2 regions of the Bradyrhizobium sp. B124 genome follow, and region 1 is predicted to be linked to the other one. Evidence: predicted binding sites of a transcription regulator. Region 1 holds the regulator's gene; the other holds the start of a gene.
What was found. The regulator LexA, encoded in region 1, represses DNA repair genes until DNA is damaged. The targets are predictions, from matches to a motif close to TGTTCNNNNTGTGTTCNG.
Positions count from the first base shown of each region.

Region 1 (7,496 bases):
CGCTACGCCGAGTTCGGCGTCTGTCACCGCGATGAACCGTCGGGCTCGCTGCACGGACTGATGCGCACGCGCGGCTTCGAACAGGACGACGCCCATGTGTTCTGCCGCGAGCAGGACGTGCCCAACGAAGTCGCCCGCTTCGTTGCGCTACTGTCTGAAGTCTATGCCGAGTTCGGCTTCCCGGCGCCCGAGGTGTCGCTCTCCACCCGGCCGGCCGCGCGCGCCGGCTCGGACGAATTATGGGATTGGGCGGAAGCGACCCTTGCCGCGGCCGCGCGCCGATGCGGCCTGTCGTACACGATCCAGCCCGGCGAAGGTGCCTTCTACGGGCCGAAGCTGGAGTTCGCGCTGCGCGACCGGCTGGGCCGATCCTGGCAATGCGGAACGGTTCAGCTCGACAGCGTTTTGCCGGGCCGTCTCAACGCGTCCTATGTCGGACCGGACGGCCATCGCGCGATCCCGGTGATGATCCACCATGCCGTATTCGGTTCAATCGGTCGCTTCATCGCGATGCTGCTTGAACATCATGCCGGCGCGCTGCCGTTCTGGCTGTCGCCCGACCAGGTCGCGGTCGCGCCGATCTCGTGATCACTCCGAATACGCGGTCAAGGTTCTTGATGCGCTCGAAGCTGAAGGCGTCAGAGGCGTCCTGTTCGCCAGCGCCGACACCCTGTCGCGACGGATCGTTGCCGCGCATGAGGCGAGTATTCCAGTCGTGGCGGTCGTCGGGCAACGCGAAGCGCAACAAGGAACCGTGAGCCTCCGCGAGCGCCCCGGGGCCGTCTCCGTTTTGCCGCTGGCTGACGCCGTTGAGGCGCTTCGAGCGCGTGCTCGTCCGGGCAAGGACGCCGAGTGAACTCGCTGCGCGTTGCCCGCTGTGCCGGGAGCTCCGCGACCCAAACAAAGGGCCCCAGCGAGGGGGTACACGCTGAGGCCAGAGCAACTTGGTCACACCATCCTAGACCTCGCCCCGGCGCTTTCCTTTGCTCCTTCGGAGTTACCGGATTCATACGGGTCGAAGACTGAACCTTATTGCTCGCTCGCGCGTATCCATAACGTCAGGATTTTGCCATTCCTCCTGGGGCTAGAACCAACGCCGCCCGTCGTATTTCAATGCGGGCGGCGTTGCGCGTTTCTGGCCCGGAACGAGAGGAGACCGAGCGCGCCCGCGCGGCTGACATGGATGAAAGTTCCCGGGCAGGAACCGGAACGGATATCAGCCGACGTGAGTTGGACAGCATGATCTTGAAGGATGGAGCATCATCGCCGTGAGCCGAAAAACCCTGCAGGCACGTTCAGAGCAGGCGCTCGTCGTCGTCATCCTCAGCACCGGCGCGCTCATCGCCTACCTCGGCCTGGCGCTTTCCAGGATATGAGAGGTCTGCCCGGCAAGCAGCAAGTCGCTGCGCATCGAAGCCCGTAAGCCCAATCACTGATTTGCCCGGCGCAAACCCCGCAGCAAAACTTCTTCGCTTTATCCGAAGTTCAATTCATTGCTCGGTCCCATGGGTGCCATCGGCATCCGGCTTTCCTTGCGCCCTCTTCAAGAGAGACGGCGGAACGAAGAGCAAGGCTCGGGCAAATGATGTCGCGAGAGTGCGAAGCTGCGTCCTCGCTCCAACTGTCATCGCCTGGCCTGAACACCTGACCGGGCGATCAAGTACGCTGCGGCTTCTCGATTCAAGCACCGGCGTCTCTGGAATACCGGGTCGCCCGGTCCGCACATCAAGCCGGGCGATGACACCGAGATGAAGTACGCAATGACAGTGCGTCATATCGCGCGAGAACCATCCTCATCGTCGTCCTGGCGAAAGCCAGGACCCATTACCCCAAGTGCCCATTGTTGCGCGACGCTGGGGTCACAGCCCTCATCAACAACACGCCTCTGTGGTTATGGGTCCCTGCTTTCGCAGGGACGACACCCCGCTGCCTTCGTCGCATGCCTGCCGCACAAATCGGGGACATTGCCGCCCGCCCGCAATTCTCGTACACGGTTTCACGCAATGACCTCGCAACTCTCTCCCGATTCCGTCGACGTGCTGCTGTTCGATATCGGCCGCGTCGTGCTCGACATCGACTTCGAGAAGGTGATGGCGCGCTGGGCGCGGCATGCCGGCTGCGCGCCGGCCGACCTCGCCACGCGATTTGTCGTCGACGACAGCTTCAAGCATCACGAGATCGGCCGGATCGACGACGCGGCGTTCTTCGAAAACCTGCGCCGGACGCTCGGCGTCAACCTCACCGATGCACAGTTCCTCGAAGGCTGGAATGCGATCTTCACCGGCGAGATGCCGGGGATTGCACCCCTGCTCGCCACCGCCGCCAGGCGGATGCCGCTCTACGCTTTCTCCAACACCAATCCGGCGCACGTTGCGCATTTCTCGGTCATCCATGCCGAGCTGCTCAGCCATTTCCGCAACGTTTTCCTGTCCTCGACGATCGGATTTCGGAAACCCGACGCCGAGGCCTACGATCATGTGGTAAAAGCCATCGGCGTGCCGGCGTCGCGGATCCTGTTCTTCGACGACCTGGCCGCCAACATCGAGGGCGCGCGGGCGCGTGGCCTTCATGCCATCCACGTGACATCGACGGATGACGTGGCGAGGGCTCTGACTGCACTTGGTATTGAACATTTGGATTGAAGGAGCTCCGAGCGTGGCCCTGATGCCGGTTGCCGATGCCCTGTCCGCCGTCCTCGCCGGCGCCGAACCGCTACCGGAGGAGATGGTCGCGCTCGATGCCGCCTACCACCGCACCCTGGCGCGCGACCTCGCCGCGCGGCGCACCCAGCCGCCGCAGCCGATGTCGGCGATGGACGGCTATGCCGTGCGCGCGGTCGACGCTGGTGATCTGAAGGCCCGGCTCAGGGTGATTGGCGAAGTCGCCGCCGGCCGGCCGTTCGAGCGCACGGTCGGCGCCGGCGAAGCGGTGCGGATCTTCACCGGCGGCGTGATCCCCCATGGCGCCGACGCCGTCATCATCCAGGAAGACACTGCCGTCGACGGCGACCACATCACGATCACCGAGCTAGCTGCCGCCGGACGGCATATCCGCCCGGCCGGCGTCGACTTCCGTGAAGGCGACGTGCTGCTCGATGCCGGCAGCCGCCTCTCCGATCGCGCGCTGTCGCTGGCGGCCGCCATGAACTATCCGGACCTCGCGGTGCACCGCCGTCCGAAGGTCGCGGTGCTGGCGACCGGCGACGAGCTGGTGATGCCGGGCTCGACGCCCGGCCCCGGCCAGATCGTCTATTCCAACGGCTATGCGCTGCGGGCGCTGGCGCGCGCCGAAGGCGCCGAGACCGTCGATCTCGGGATTGCCGCCGACACGGTGGAGGCCACCACCGCCGGCATCCGCCGGGCCCGAGAGACGGGTGCCGACATCCTGATCACGACCGGCGGCGCCTCGGTCGGCGACCACGACCTGGTCAAGCAGTCGCTGGAAGCCGAAGGCGTCGAGATGGCGTTCTGGCGGATCGCGATGCGGCCCGGCAAGCCGATGATGCATGGCCGGCTCGGCGCGATGCGGGTGATCGGCCTGCCCGGCAATCCGGTGTCCTCCTATGTCTGCGCCTTCCTGTTTCTGGTGCCGTTGATTCGGGCGCTGAGCGGCCGAAAAGCTGTTCATCATCGCCGCGAGAGCGCATTGCTCGGCCGCGACATCGCCGCCAACGACCAGCGCGAGGACTATCTGCGCGCCCGCCTCGAGGAGCGCGAGGACGGCACGCTGATCGCAACGCCTGTCATGCAGCAGGACTCGTCGCTGCTCGGGAATCTCGCTGCGGCACGGGCACTTCTCGTGCGTCCGCCGTTTGCGCCCGCCGCCGCCAAAGGCAGCGAATGCGAGATCCTGACACTGCCCAAGTGACAGCGCAGACCGCATCGCTTGTGCGCTCGCCGGATGCGTTCACCGGAAATTAAGTGGTTGCGGAACACATATCGAACATATAGTGTCCGTTCATGATTTGTTTCGAGTACTGGTGTGTACAAATGGGAGGCCGCGAGGGAGCGCTTGTGACGAGCACCGTGCTCCTGAGGTCTGGCCCCGCCTGAAAAGTCTCGGAATCGAACGACGCTACCAACCGGGGGAATACTCGAGATGCTCACGCGCAAACAGTACGAACTTCTGCGTTTCATCAATGAACGTCTGAAGGAGGCCGGCGTACCGCCCTCGTTCGACGAGATGAAGGATGCGCTCGACCTGCGCTCGAAGTCCGGAATCCACCGCCTGATCACTGCGCTGGAGGAGCGCGGCTTCATCCGCCGCCTGCCCAACCGCGCCCGCGCCATCGAAGTCATCAAGCTGCCCGAACTCTCGGCCGGCGGCGGCAACGGCCGCCGCGGCTTCACGCCGAGCGTGATCGAAGGCACCCTCGGCAAGCGCACCAGCACGCCGCCGATCGCCGAGGACGACGGCAACCGTCCGGTCGCGGTCCCCGTGATGGGCCGGATCGCCGCCGGTACGCCGATCGAGGCGCTGCAGACCCGCAGCCACACCATCAGCGTACCGCCCGACATGCTCGGCGCCGGCGAGCACTATGCGCTGGAAGTGCGCGGCGACTCGATGGTCGACGCCGGCATCCTCGACGGCGACATGGCGCTGATCCAGCGCAACGACGTCGCCAACACCGGCGACATCGTGGTGGCACTGATCGACGAGGAGGAAGCCACCCTGAAGCGCTTCCGCCGCCGCGGCGCGTCGATCGCTCTGGAGCCGGCCAACACCGCCTATGAAGTGCGCATCCTGCCGCCGAACCGGGTCCGCATCCAGGGCAAGCTGATCGGCCTCTATCGCAAATACTGAATTTCAAATACTTGCGGCGGCGGGGAACGAGCAACACATCGGATCGTTCTTTGAAAGATAGCGTAACGTGCAGCCTGCCCGACGCGCTCCGATACCTCTCGCGCAGCGTCGCGTGTTTGTGATCAGGGCGTTTCGTCGACCAGTCGTACAATCGCCCAGAAACGAGGAGACACTCGTTCGCTATCGTCCACTCTGGTAGAGGCCCTATGCCTCAAGGAGAGGCACGGGTCGCTACCTCGAACAGAGGAGCCATCCGATGTGTGACTATAGTCTGCACGCCGTGGCGTCGCGCCCCGCCATTGTTGGAGAGACGCTGATCACCACGACTTTCCGCGGCACGTCGACCCGCGGCTTTGCTTCGGAGACCGACCCCACTGTCGCGGTCTGCATGCTGCCGGGCACCGAGCTCGCTTTCGCCGAGAACGTTCGCTACGACAGCCGGTGGATCTGGACCAAGACGATGAACTTCCGCGTCGGCGTGTTCAACGAAGTCGAGCCCGACGTTCCCGATCGCCATCATGACGCGGTCGAATTCCCCGACGGCAGCCATGTGCTGGTGACCCAGCTCGTCGAGGGACAACGCGTCAGCGTGCTGCAATTGCCGGCGCTGCATCCGCCGGTCGAGCAGAAGCCGAAGGTTGTGGAGCGGCGGCCCTCTGCATTTGCGTCGCTGTTTTTGGGTTGAACGCATCGCCGCCGCGGAATGAGCTGTTCGGCGGCGGATGACCTAAGCGATTTCGAGCGACCCCGGACGCCGGGTTCCGGGGCGCAGCTGGAGAATTGCGTCGGCGCGCGCCTTGGCGCATCATCGGGCACGGAGGACGTGCGTGGTGGTCGACAAGGTCACATGGCAAAAGGCTGGACGCGTCACGGAGCCGGGCCGCTACATGTTCCGGTTCGGCTGGCTGACGGTGACGGCTGACGACCTGAAGGTCTGGGAGCGATTCCCCGAGGCTTCCTTCACCCTCGTCAAGAAGCCCGACGCTGGCCCTGACTCCGACGAATACCATCTCGGCCTGTTCGAGTTGCCGACCGGCCCCTCACCCGACAACGGCTAATCTTCGCCCTGCAAATCGGTCTCGGCCGGCGTCGCATCGACGACGGGCCGCGGCGCGCTGGCGGGTGCGCGCAACGTCGTCTCAACCTCACCGTCGCCGGGAACCGCCGGCGACCACGGCCGGTCGATCCCGCCGGGCTTGACCGCATCGATGGCATAGCCGTCCCTGATGCGCCGCAGCACCAGCGCGCCGTGGCGCCGCAACCGCTCGGCATCGATCACCGAAGCCGCGCAGCCCCGCGGTGCCGGCCGCGCGGTCACGATCAGCGCCGCACGCTCGCAATCATCGGCCAGCGCCTCCGGCCGTGTCGCCAGCGCGACGAAGGCGCCGCCGGGCCCCTGCGTCACGCAGCCGCTCGGATCGCAGGAGACACCCTCGCCGAGCGAGGAATCCGTGGCAGTCCGCGCGTCAGCATCCGCCGCCAGCCACTCCTTGACCAGAAATGCGTCCTTCGCGCTGTGCATCAGATGCAGCCGCCCGTCGCCGCCCCGCACCGCGACGTTGCGGCCGTCGGCGGAGACCAGCACGTCCGGCTGCGGCACCCACAGCGCCCAGACCGAGGCCACCACCAACAGCACCGCCCCCGACCAGCGCAGCGGCGTGCGCAAAAGCCCGAGCAGGATGAGGCCGGCGCTTGCCACGACCACCGGCCCGATTCCGAACGCCGCCATCCGGCCGACCGCGCCTGGGAGCGCTGCGACCCATTGCGTCACCAGGATCATCCAATCGATGCCGAACCCCATGATTGCCCAGAACACGCCGTCGAAGCCGAACGGCATGGCGAGCAGCCCGAGCAGGCCGGCCGGCATCACGACCGCCGACACCACCGGCATCGCCGCGAGGTTCGCCAGCAGCCCGTAGGGCGTCACGCGGTGGAAATGGAATGCGGCGTAGGGTGTGGTCGCGAGCCCCGCCACCAGCGAGGCCAGCATCAGCATCGTGAGCTCACGCCCGCCCCACAGCGCGACGCGCGCGGTCGCCGAATGATCGGGCGACGCCAGCAGGTTCGGCAGCCCGATCTGCACCAGCGCCACCAGCCCGAGCGTCGCCGCAAACGACATCTGGAAGCTCGGATGCACCAGTGCTTCGGGCGCGATCGCGAGCACGATCAGCGCCGCCACCGCCAGCGTGCGGAAGGTGATCGCGCGGCGGTCGACGATCACGGCGATCAGCACCACGGCCGTCATGAAGAACGATCGCTGGGTCGCGACCTCCGCCCCCGACAGCAGCAGGTAGAACGCCGCCGCGACGAGCGCGGCCGCCGCCGCCCATTTCTTGATCGGGTGCCCGGCCGTCAGCGCCGGAAACAGCGCAAGCAGCGCACGGATCGTGAAGAACACGACACCCGCGACCACGGCCATGTGGTAGCCGGATATCGACAGCACATGGCCGAGCCCCGAGATGAACATCGCGTCGTTGACCGGCGTCGTGATCGCATCGCGCCGGCCGGTGAGTAGTGCAGTTGCGATCGCGCGCTGATCCCCGTCCAGCGTGGTGCGGATGCGCGCGTCGATGGCATCGCGCAGCCACTGCATGAATGCGGCATAGCGCAACGCAGGGCCACCAGTTGCCGGCGGCTCCCTGGTCTTCACCGCGCCCATCACGAAACCGGATGCGCCGATACCCTGGAAATAG
Region 1 is NZ_CP152413.1:1,222,217-1,229,712, forward strand. It holds gene thrS (threonine--tRNA ligase) at 1-588, shown strand, start outside; gene AAFG13_RS05625 (His/Gly/Thr/Pro-type tRNA ligase C-terminal domain-containing protein) at 527-856, shown strand; gene AAFG13_RS05630 (HAD family phosphatase) at 2,004-2,642, shown strand; gene glp (gephyrin-like molybdotransferase Glp) at 2,656-3,867, shown strand; gene lexA (transcriptional repressor LexA) at 4,099-4,803, shown strand; gene AAFG13_RS05645 (hypothetical protein) at 5,060-5,488, shown strand; gene AAFG13_RS05650 (hypothetical protein) at 5,634-5,861, shown strand; gene AAFG13_RS05655 (ComEC/Rec2 family competence protein) at 5,858-7,496, opposite strand, start outside.

Region 2 (7,496 bases), 1.0 Mb from region 1:
CCCTATCTCCCGGGTCATCCCGCAACCGACGGCGCGACCGCACACGCCATCGGCCCGGTGTCGGCCGCGCCGTTCGGCTCGGCGTCGATCCTGACCATCTCCTACATCTACATCCTGATGATGGGCGGCGAAGGGCTCACGCGCGCCACCGAGGTTGCGATCCTCAATGCCAACTACATCGCCGCACGGCTGCAGCCGCACTTCCCGGTGCTGTATCGCAACGAGCGCGGCCGCGTCGCGCATGAGTGCATCGTCGACCCGCGGGCGCTGAAGACGACCAGCGGCGTCACCGTGGACGACATCGCCAAGCGGCTGATCGACTACGGCTTCCACGCGCCGACCATGAGCTTCCCGGTAGCGGGCACGCTGATGATCGAACCGACGGAATCGGAATCGAAGTTCGAGATCGACCGCTTCTGCGACGCCATGATCGCGATCCGGGGCGAGATCGCGGAGATCGAGAAGGGCCGCTGGAAGGTCGAGGCGTCGCCGCTGCGCCACGCGCCGCACACCGTCCACGACATCGCCGACGATGCCTGGAACCGGGCCTACAGCCGCGCCGAGGGCTGCTTCCCGGCCGGCGTGTCGCGCTCCGACAAATACTGGAGCCCGGTCGGCCGCGTCGACAATGTCTATGGCGACCGCAATCTGGTGTGCTCGTGCCCGCCGATCGAGGATTACGCGCAGGCGGCGGAGTAAGGCGGCCATTGCTCTGGCCACTATTGTAGGATGGGTAGAGCGCAGCGAAACCCATCAATTGCATCCGGACTGTGAAGTGATGGGTTTCGCTTCGCTCTACCCATCCTACGATCCGGCCACCATAACGTCCCCGCTGGCGGCGGACGAACGATAAGAAGCAGCGCCGCGGCAGGAGGAAACATGCGCGAGCAATTCTGGTTTCATTTCCCGTTCCGCGTCCGCTATTCCGAGGTTGACGCGCAGGCCGTGGTGTTCAACGCGCACTACCTGACCTACTTCGACACCGCGATAACAGAGTATTTCCGCGCGCTCGGTTACGACTATCTCGGCGAGGTCGCGCGGACCGGCATCGACTTTCACACCGTGAAATCAGTCGTCGAGTACAAGGCGCCGATCCGGTTCGACGAGGACATCGAGGTCTGCGTGCGGGTCGCCAAGATCGGCCGTTCCTCGATCGTGCTTACCCTCGAGATCTTCGCCAAGGGCTCCGACGACCTGCGCGCCACCGGCGAGATCATCTGGGTCGCCACCGACCAGAAGACCCATCAATCGGTCGCCGTGACGGAAGACTTGCGCGCGCTGATTGCGAGCCGGGAAAAGGCGCTGGCGTAACGCGGCGCCTACCGGCGTCACGCGATCAAGCCTTACGGCGCGACCAAGGTGCGGCTCTCGGAGTCCCAGCGCCACAGCCGCTCGTTGGTCAGCTCGGTGCCGCCCCACCAGCGATGGATCGGGTTGTGCTGGCTGAAATCGCCGGAGCCCGCGACGATTGCCCTGCCGAGGCCGGTCAGCGCGAGCCGGCTCCGCTTGTAGCGTTGGTGACGTTCCGGGTCCTCGTGCATGTCGAGATCGAACGGCCCGTCATCGGGGCCGGAGATGGCAGGCATTGGACAGTGAGCCAGCCCGTCCAGCAAGACCCCCGTTTCCCAATAACCGAACGTCCGCCGACGATTGGGTTTCTCGTGCCCGGGAAACAGATCGTACGGATGGACCTGTCCCGCTGACAGCAGCTCCAGCATTCGCATTTCCGTTGCGCCGAGCGCGGAGCTACGCCCGAGAAGTTCTTCCAGCAGCGCGACGACTGAGCTGCGCAATTGCGGAAGTGCTCCTGGATCCTGAGTCAACAGATTGAACTAGGCTTCCGGTGTTGACGCACCCCAAGCCGCCCACGCAGCGCCGGCGACTTCGAGATGATGCCCGCGGACGGGAGCGAGGCGCAGCTGCCAAGCGGCCAATTCGGCCGGCTGTCGCTCGCCGATGATGTGATCGGTCTGCAGCATCGCAAGCCTGGACGTGACGCTCGCATGCGGGCGCAGGTAATCCAGCAGCCAGATCAATTGCAGTTGTGAGTTCGGATCGGGATCGACCCAAAGATCGACGGCGTCGAAGCGCTCGTAAAATTCGACCAATCCAAGACCCTGACGATGCGCGTCCTCAAGCAATCTGCCGGTAAGATTGTCCAGCCAGTGTGCCCCGGCGCGGTGCGAAGCCGCGCGCGGCGAGAGCAAGGCATCCAGTTCGCTTGATGGCGGCAATTTTCCGCACACGAACCGCAGCTCGACGCCAACAACGCAATCGGCGAGCCGTGCGGCCTTCAGGGCGCCAGCGCCGCTATCAGTGAATGTGAGGATAAGCCGGGTCATAACGGGTCGTTCATTCCGCAACAGGTGGCCCAACAGCATCACGGACGGCACAAAACCAAACGGACGCCGAAGACGTCGGCAACTCAACGTCCTCAGCGCCCGCTTGCAGCGAAATGATTGAGCCTTGAGGCTTACTCCTCGGCGGGCTCTTCGCCCTCGGCGTCGCGCTCGGGCGTACCGGCAAGGATCTGCTCGGCGATCAGGCCGGAGTTCTGGCGGATCGCAGCTTCGATCTTGGCGGTGATGTCGGGATTCGCCTTCAGGAACGCCTTGGAGTTCTCGCGGCCCTGGCCGAGCCGCTGGCTGTCATAGGAGAACCAGGCGCCGGACTTCTCGACGATGCCGGCCTTGACGCCGAGGTCGAGGATCTCGCCCATCTTGGAGACGCCCTCGCCGTACATGATGTCGAACTCGACCTGCTTGAACGGCGGTGCCAGCTTGTTCTTCACCACCTTGACGCGGGTGGTGTTGCCGACCACCTCGTCGCGCTCCTTGATCGCGCCGATGCGGCGGATGTCGAGGCGGACCGAAGCATAGAATTTCAGCGCATTGCCGCCGGTCGTGGTCTCCGGCGAGCCGTACATCACGCCGATCTTCATGCGGATCTGGTTGATGAAGATCACCATGGTGTGGGACTTGTTGATCGAGGCGGTGAGCTTGCGCAGCGCCTGGCTCATCAAGCGCGCCTGCAGGCCCGGCAGCGCATCGCCCATCTCGCCCTCGAGCTCGGCCTTCGGCACCAGGGCCGCAACCGAATCGATCACCAGCACGTCGACCGCACCGGAGCGCACCAGCGTGTCGCAGATCTCCAGCGCCTGCTCGCCGGTGTCGGGCTGCGAGATCAGGAGCTCGTCGATGTTGACGCCGAGCTTGCGCGCATAGACCGGGTCGAGCGCGTGTTCGGCGTCGATGAAGGCGCAGATGCCGCCCTTCTTCTGGCCTTCCGCCACGGTGTGCAGCGCCAGCGTGGTCTTGCCCGACGATTCCGGCCCGTAGATCTCGACGACACGTCCCTTCGGCAGACCGCCGACGCCGAGCGCTATGTCGAGCCCCAGCGATCCCGAGGACACCGTCTCGACATCCATCGAACGGTCGTTCTTGCCGAGCTTCATCACCGAGCCCTTGCCGAACTGACGCTCGATCTGGGAGAGCGCGGCTGAGAGGGCCTTGGACTTGTCCATGGAGGATCCTTCGACGATACGCAGTGCAGTAGCGGACATTTGGGATGTGCTCCTTATGGCGGGGATTCGCTAGCGGGAAAAACGGGCGATGCGATCAGGCGGAACGCGTTGTTGATAGGAACCTCGTACCACGTTTGTTCCGTGTTCGCAATATGTTCTTTTTGGCTTGTTGGTGCTGGCCTGTTTTATCCCCTAGTGGCCTAAGTTGAATTTGGGAGTGGCCTGTTTTGAATTAACCGAGCGGCAACCAAGGCTTGGCCGTTGTTCTCGGTAGGACTACTGAGAGACCCTATTCCCTATTCTGGGCTTATAAATTTCGATTGGACGCCATCCGTTCCTGATCCACAGGTCAGGCGGATTACCGGGGTTCTCCGTGGGTGAACGGAGTCCCAGTAAGACTCTGAGAAAAACTGACTCTCCAGCCAATGGGTAGAGGCAAAACTGAAATTCAGGAGAGCTAAATGGATTGGTCGGAATTGGTCCGGAAAGCCATCGAGTTGGGTGAAAAGACCGGCTACGTGACCTTCGATCAAATCAACGATTTGATTGAGCAGCCTGCGGAGGTCGAGCCGAAAGATATCGAGACCCTCATAATTGCACTCAGCGACAGGGGCATTGATCTCGTGAATGAGTAAGGCCGCCTCAGTTGGCGGCCTCTTTCAATTTGCAGGCACCAGCAATTTTCTAGTTAGTTGTCTGTCGTCGCCAGCCTTCCAAATAGCGCCCGCTTCAAACCTAATTCAGAAATTCTGGCTTCCGTCCATGGGCGGTGCAAAATCGCTTGAGCTGATCGGCATTAATTATCGTGTTCTCATCCGGACGATATTGACCGCCATATGTATTGCGTGGGTCTTGAGCTTTATCCGGAATGCGCTCGATTTCCTTGAGCTTCACTGCTTCGCAAAGAAGCGAAAGCCATGCCTTGGAATTTCCATCCATCACTGAGTACGAATGAACAGGCTCGACGTTGGCAAGCAGACAAGCTGCTTCATCCAACCTGAACTCTTTTCTGTGCCGCCAGATTGAATGGTCGGGCCTTGGGTTCACTCCAAGGTGAACCAATTTCAAAAAGGCTGGAAACATTAGTCCGTAGGCGACAGTCACCATAGTGACAATGCCAAGTGTAACGATTACCGGCCAAGCCAGGTCTTTCACGAAGGACCATCCGACCATGGCAAAGCCGGACAAAATCGATATGACCTGCTTCTTCCAATCGAAATAATCCAAAACCGGCTCGATCCACGGCACGGCTTTGGCGATGCTATTTCTGATTGTCCCCATGTCCCGCAGACTGCCCTGAGTCGCGGTGGGTTCCAAGGGAGTGGCCTATTTCGCATCTGCGAGTGGCCTATTTCGGCCAGTACCGGCTTGTTGGGTGCTGTCCGTATTTAAGCCCCCGTGTCCTAAGTTGATTTTGGGACTGTCCTAATTCCGATTAAGCGAGCCGAAACCAAGGCTTGGCCGTTGTTCTCGGTAGGACTACTGAGTCGGCAATCCAACGTTCTACCCATAGCAATCGTTATGGTCCGACAACTGTTCTCAATCCACAGAGTAGAAGTGTTACCGGGGTTCTCCGTGGGTGAACGGAGTTCCTTGCGTGAATCCGCTCTGGAGCCGCACGCCTGCCTTCCGGGTCTCGGCAGTCGCGCCCAAATCGTTAGTTTTCTTTTCGAGAGTGATCAAAGTTGACCAGCCTTGGAACGTCGGCTGTTCCAAGCTTCGGCCATCACCGCCCTGTAACGGCGTCTGCCGGTGACTGAGAGCCGTTCGCGCTCCCCGCCCAGAAACAAGGGAGCGGGGCATGATCGAACAGCCCCATTTCGATTCATATTCAATTCCAGCCCGCGTCAGTCTTGGCATTGCTATTTTCGGCGGCTCACTGCTTATCGCGGTGATGCTATTGGGTGCCTTCATCGCGCATTAATTGAAGCGTTACCGGGGTTTCTCTCTGTGGGTGAACCGAGTTCCCAGCCTGGTCCTGGTTTGTGGTAACTAGTGACCTAATCCGGGTCTGGGTGCAGCACTACGGAGGAGGACACAAGTCATGAGGACTGCGTTGTTCACGGTGACCGCGCTGGTTGCCTTGTCGTCTCTGGCTATCGCGCAAAATCAGCCTTCCGCTACTACGGCTCCCAGGGCGAATGACGTGGTTGATTCCACGATGCCAAAGGTACGGGCGAACGCCCCAGGCGGCAGACTGCACTATGACGTGCCTTGCCGAGTGTCGTCGGTGGGCACATGCATCACGGAACCGCCGCCATATCCGCGATATCGGCCAAGACCCTGACTCAAACATTATCGCGGAGGCCGCCTCAGTTGGCGGCCTCTTCCTCAAAATTCCATTTCGAGTTGTTGACCGAAGATCCGTTTGACGTGGCCTTCATCCGTTCTTCCGCGTTAGCGCATGTCACTCGCCACCGGCACGGATTGGGAAATGTCGCCTCTTTGAAAGTCATTAACTCTTGCCGATGTGGTCTGTATTGACCAGCATGTCGGCTACCTGACATGCGAAAGTTACCCGATCGCCGCACCGCCTTGTTGGCCCCTATCGGTGATGAGAACGCCATCACGCGCTCCCGCCTTCTGCAAACAGAGGAGCAGCGCCATGCAGCAACGCCGCCGTTACCAGCCCGAAGCCGAACCTCTCTACAACCGCCTTGCTGATGAGGCAGAGCGACTTCGCAAGCAAGCGAGGGGCACTCCGCCAGGTATCGAGCGTGAGAGGTTGATCCGGAGAGCACGCCAGATTGAGACCACATCGCACATCAGCGAGTGGCTTTCCTCGCCCGGCCTTAGGGCTCCGACCTAAATGCGCAGCTCATTCAGCGATAACTACACGTTGGGCAAGTTCAACCCGCCCTCTTACGCGAGCTGGCTCGCCGAACTTCGCGCCCTGTTTCCTGTGCCGGATGAATTCCTTCTAGCGGATGCGATCTTCAGTTTCGAAAACGCATTCAAGGAAGGAAAGACGCCGCAGCAGGCTTACGAGGCGTTCGATATTTTCGTCGGCGCGGAGGCTTGAACGACAATAGCTAGGCCGCTTCAGTTGGCGGCCTCTTTCGCGTCCCGTTCCAGCCGCTTCTTCTGGCGTTTCACCTAATCCTCAAATGCCTCCGGCATGGTCTCAACGATCTCGCCACGCGATCAGCTTGAGGTAGTTCTGAGGGTTGGAAGGCGTCTTGACTTCAATCCAAAGAAACGGCCCCAGCGCCCTTGGAGATCGATGCTGGGGCCGCTTCGCCGCTCCGCCGAATCGAAAGGGGCCGCTCACGCCGCGACCCCTTACCGGGAAAATTCTCCAAATAAGATCGGGATGAAAGGTCCAGCCCCGGCAACGATGAGACTAGAGTTTTCCACAATCTATGTGGACTCCGGAAGAACACGGTGTTCCGATGCCGGAACCACGACTGTCCTCATTTGCCATCGCTAACGTCCTGATTGGGAGACACCAGGACGCAGGTGCTGGCCCGTGTTACCCCTTGGTGGCCTAGACCGAATTTTTGGAGCGGCCTGATTTGTTTCAAGCATAGGACGCTATCTGTTCTCCCCCGCTTTACAGCCGGAACAATTTCCGCCGCCTTGAAGTGCCATTCGTTCCACGAGTTGCGACAAAAGGCCTGAAATAGATAGCTCGCTATTCCCCCCAGACAGGTACACGGTAAGTCCATCACCGCCCCGCCCGTGGCTTTCATCGGTGATGAGATCGCCCGGCAGCGCTCCCGCCTTCCTCTAACGGAATGGAGCGCGCCATGGTCATGAAGCGACCGCGTCTCATGCAGGCAGGATCACTTGAAGAGCGTCTCAACATCGAGGCACAGCGGCTCCGGAAGGAGGCCTCGGGAACTCCCCCCGGTGTCGATCGCTCCAGCCTTATCCGCAGAGCTCGTCTGGCCGAAACCACCTCACAGTTGAGCGAGTGGCTGCGGACGCCCGGTTTGCGAGCGCCGACATGATGGGCCGATACCAGGCCCAG
Region 2 is NZ_CP152413.1:2,268,881-2,276,376, forward strand. It holds gene gcvP (aminomethyl-transferring glycine dehydrogenase) at 1-699, shown strand, start outside; gene AAFG13_RS10955 (thioesterase family protein) at 880-1,311, shown strand; gene AAFG13_RS10960 (hypothetical protein) at 1,344-1,793, opposite strand; gene AAFG13_RS10965 (hypothetical protein) at 1,833-2,384, opposite strand; gene recA (recombinase RecA) at 2,474-3,562, opposite strand; gene AAFG13_RS10975 (RNA polymerase sigma factor region1.1 domain-containing protein) at 3,985-4,158, shown strand; gene AAFG13_RS10980 (hypothetical protein) at 4,259-4,840, opposite strand; gene AAFG13_RS10985 (hypothetical protein) at 5,325-5,447, shown strand; gene AAFG13_RS10990 (hypothetical protein) at 6,333-6,545, shown strand.
Region 2: the regulator LexA is predicted to act here: its motif matches at 3,666-3,683, upstream of recA (recombinase RecA).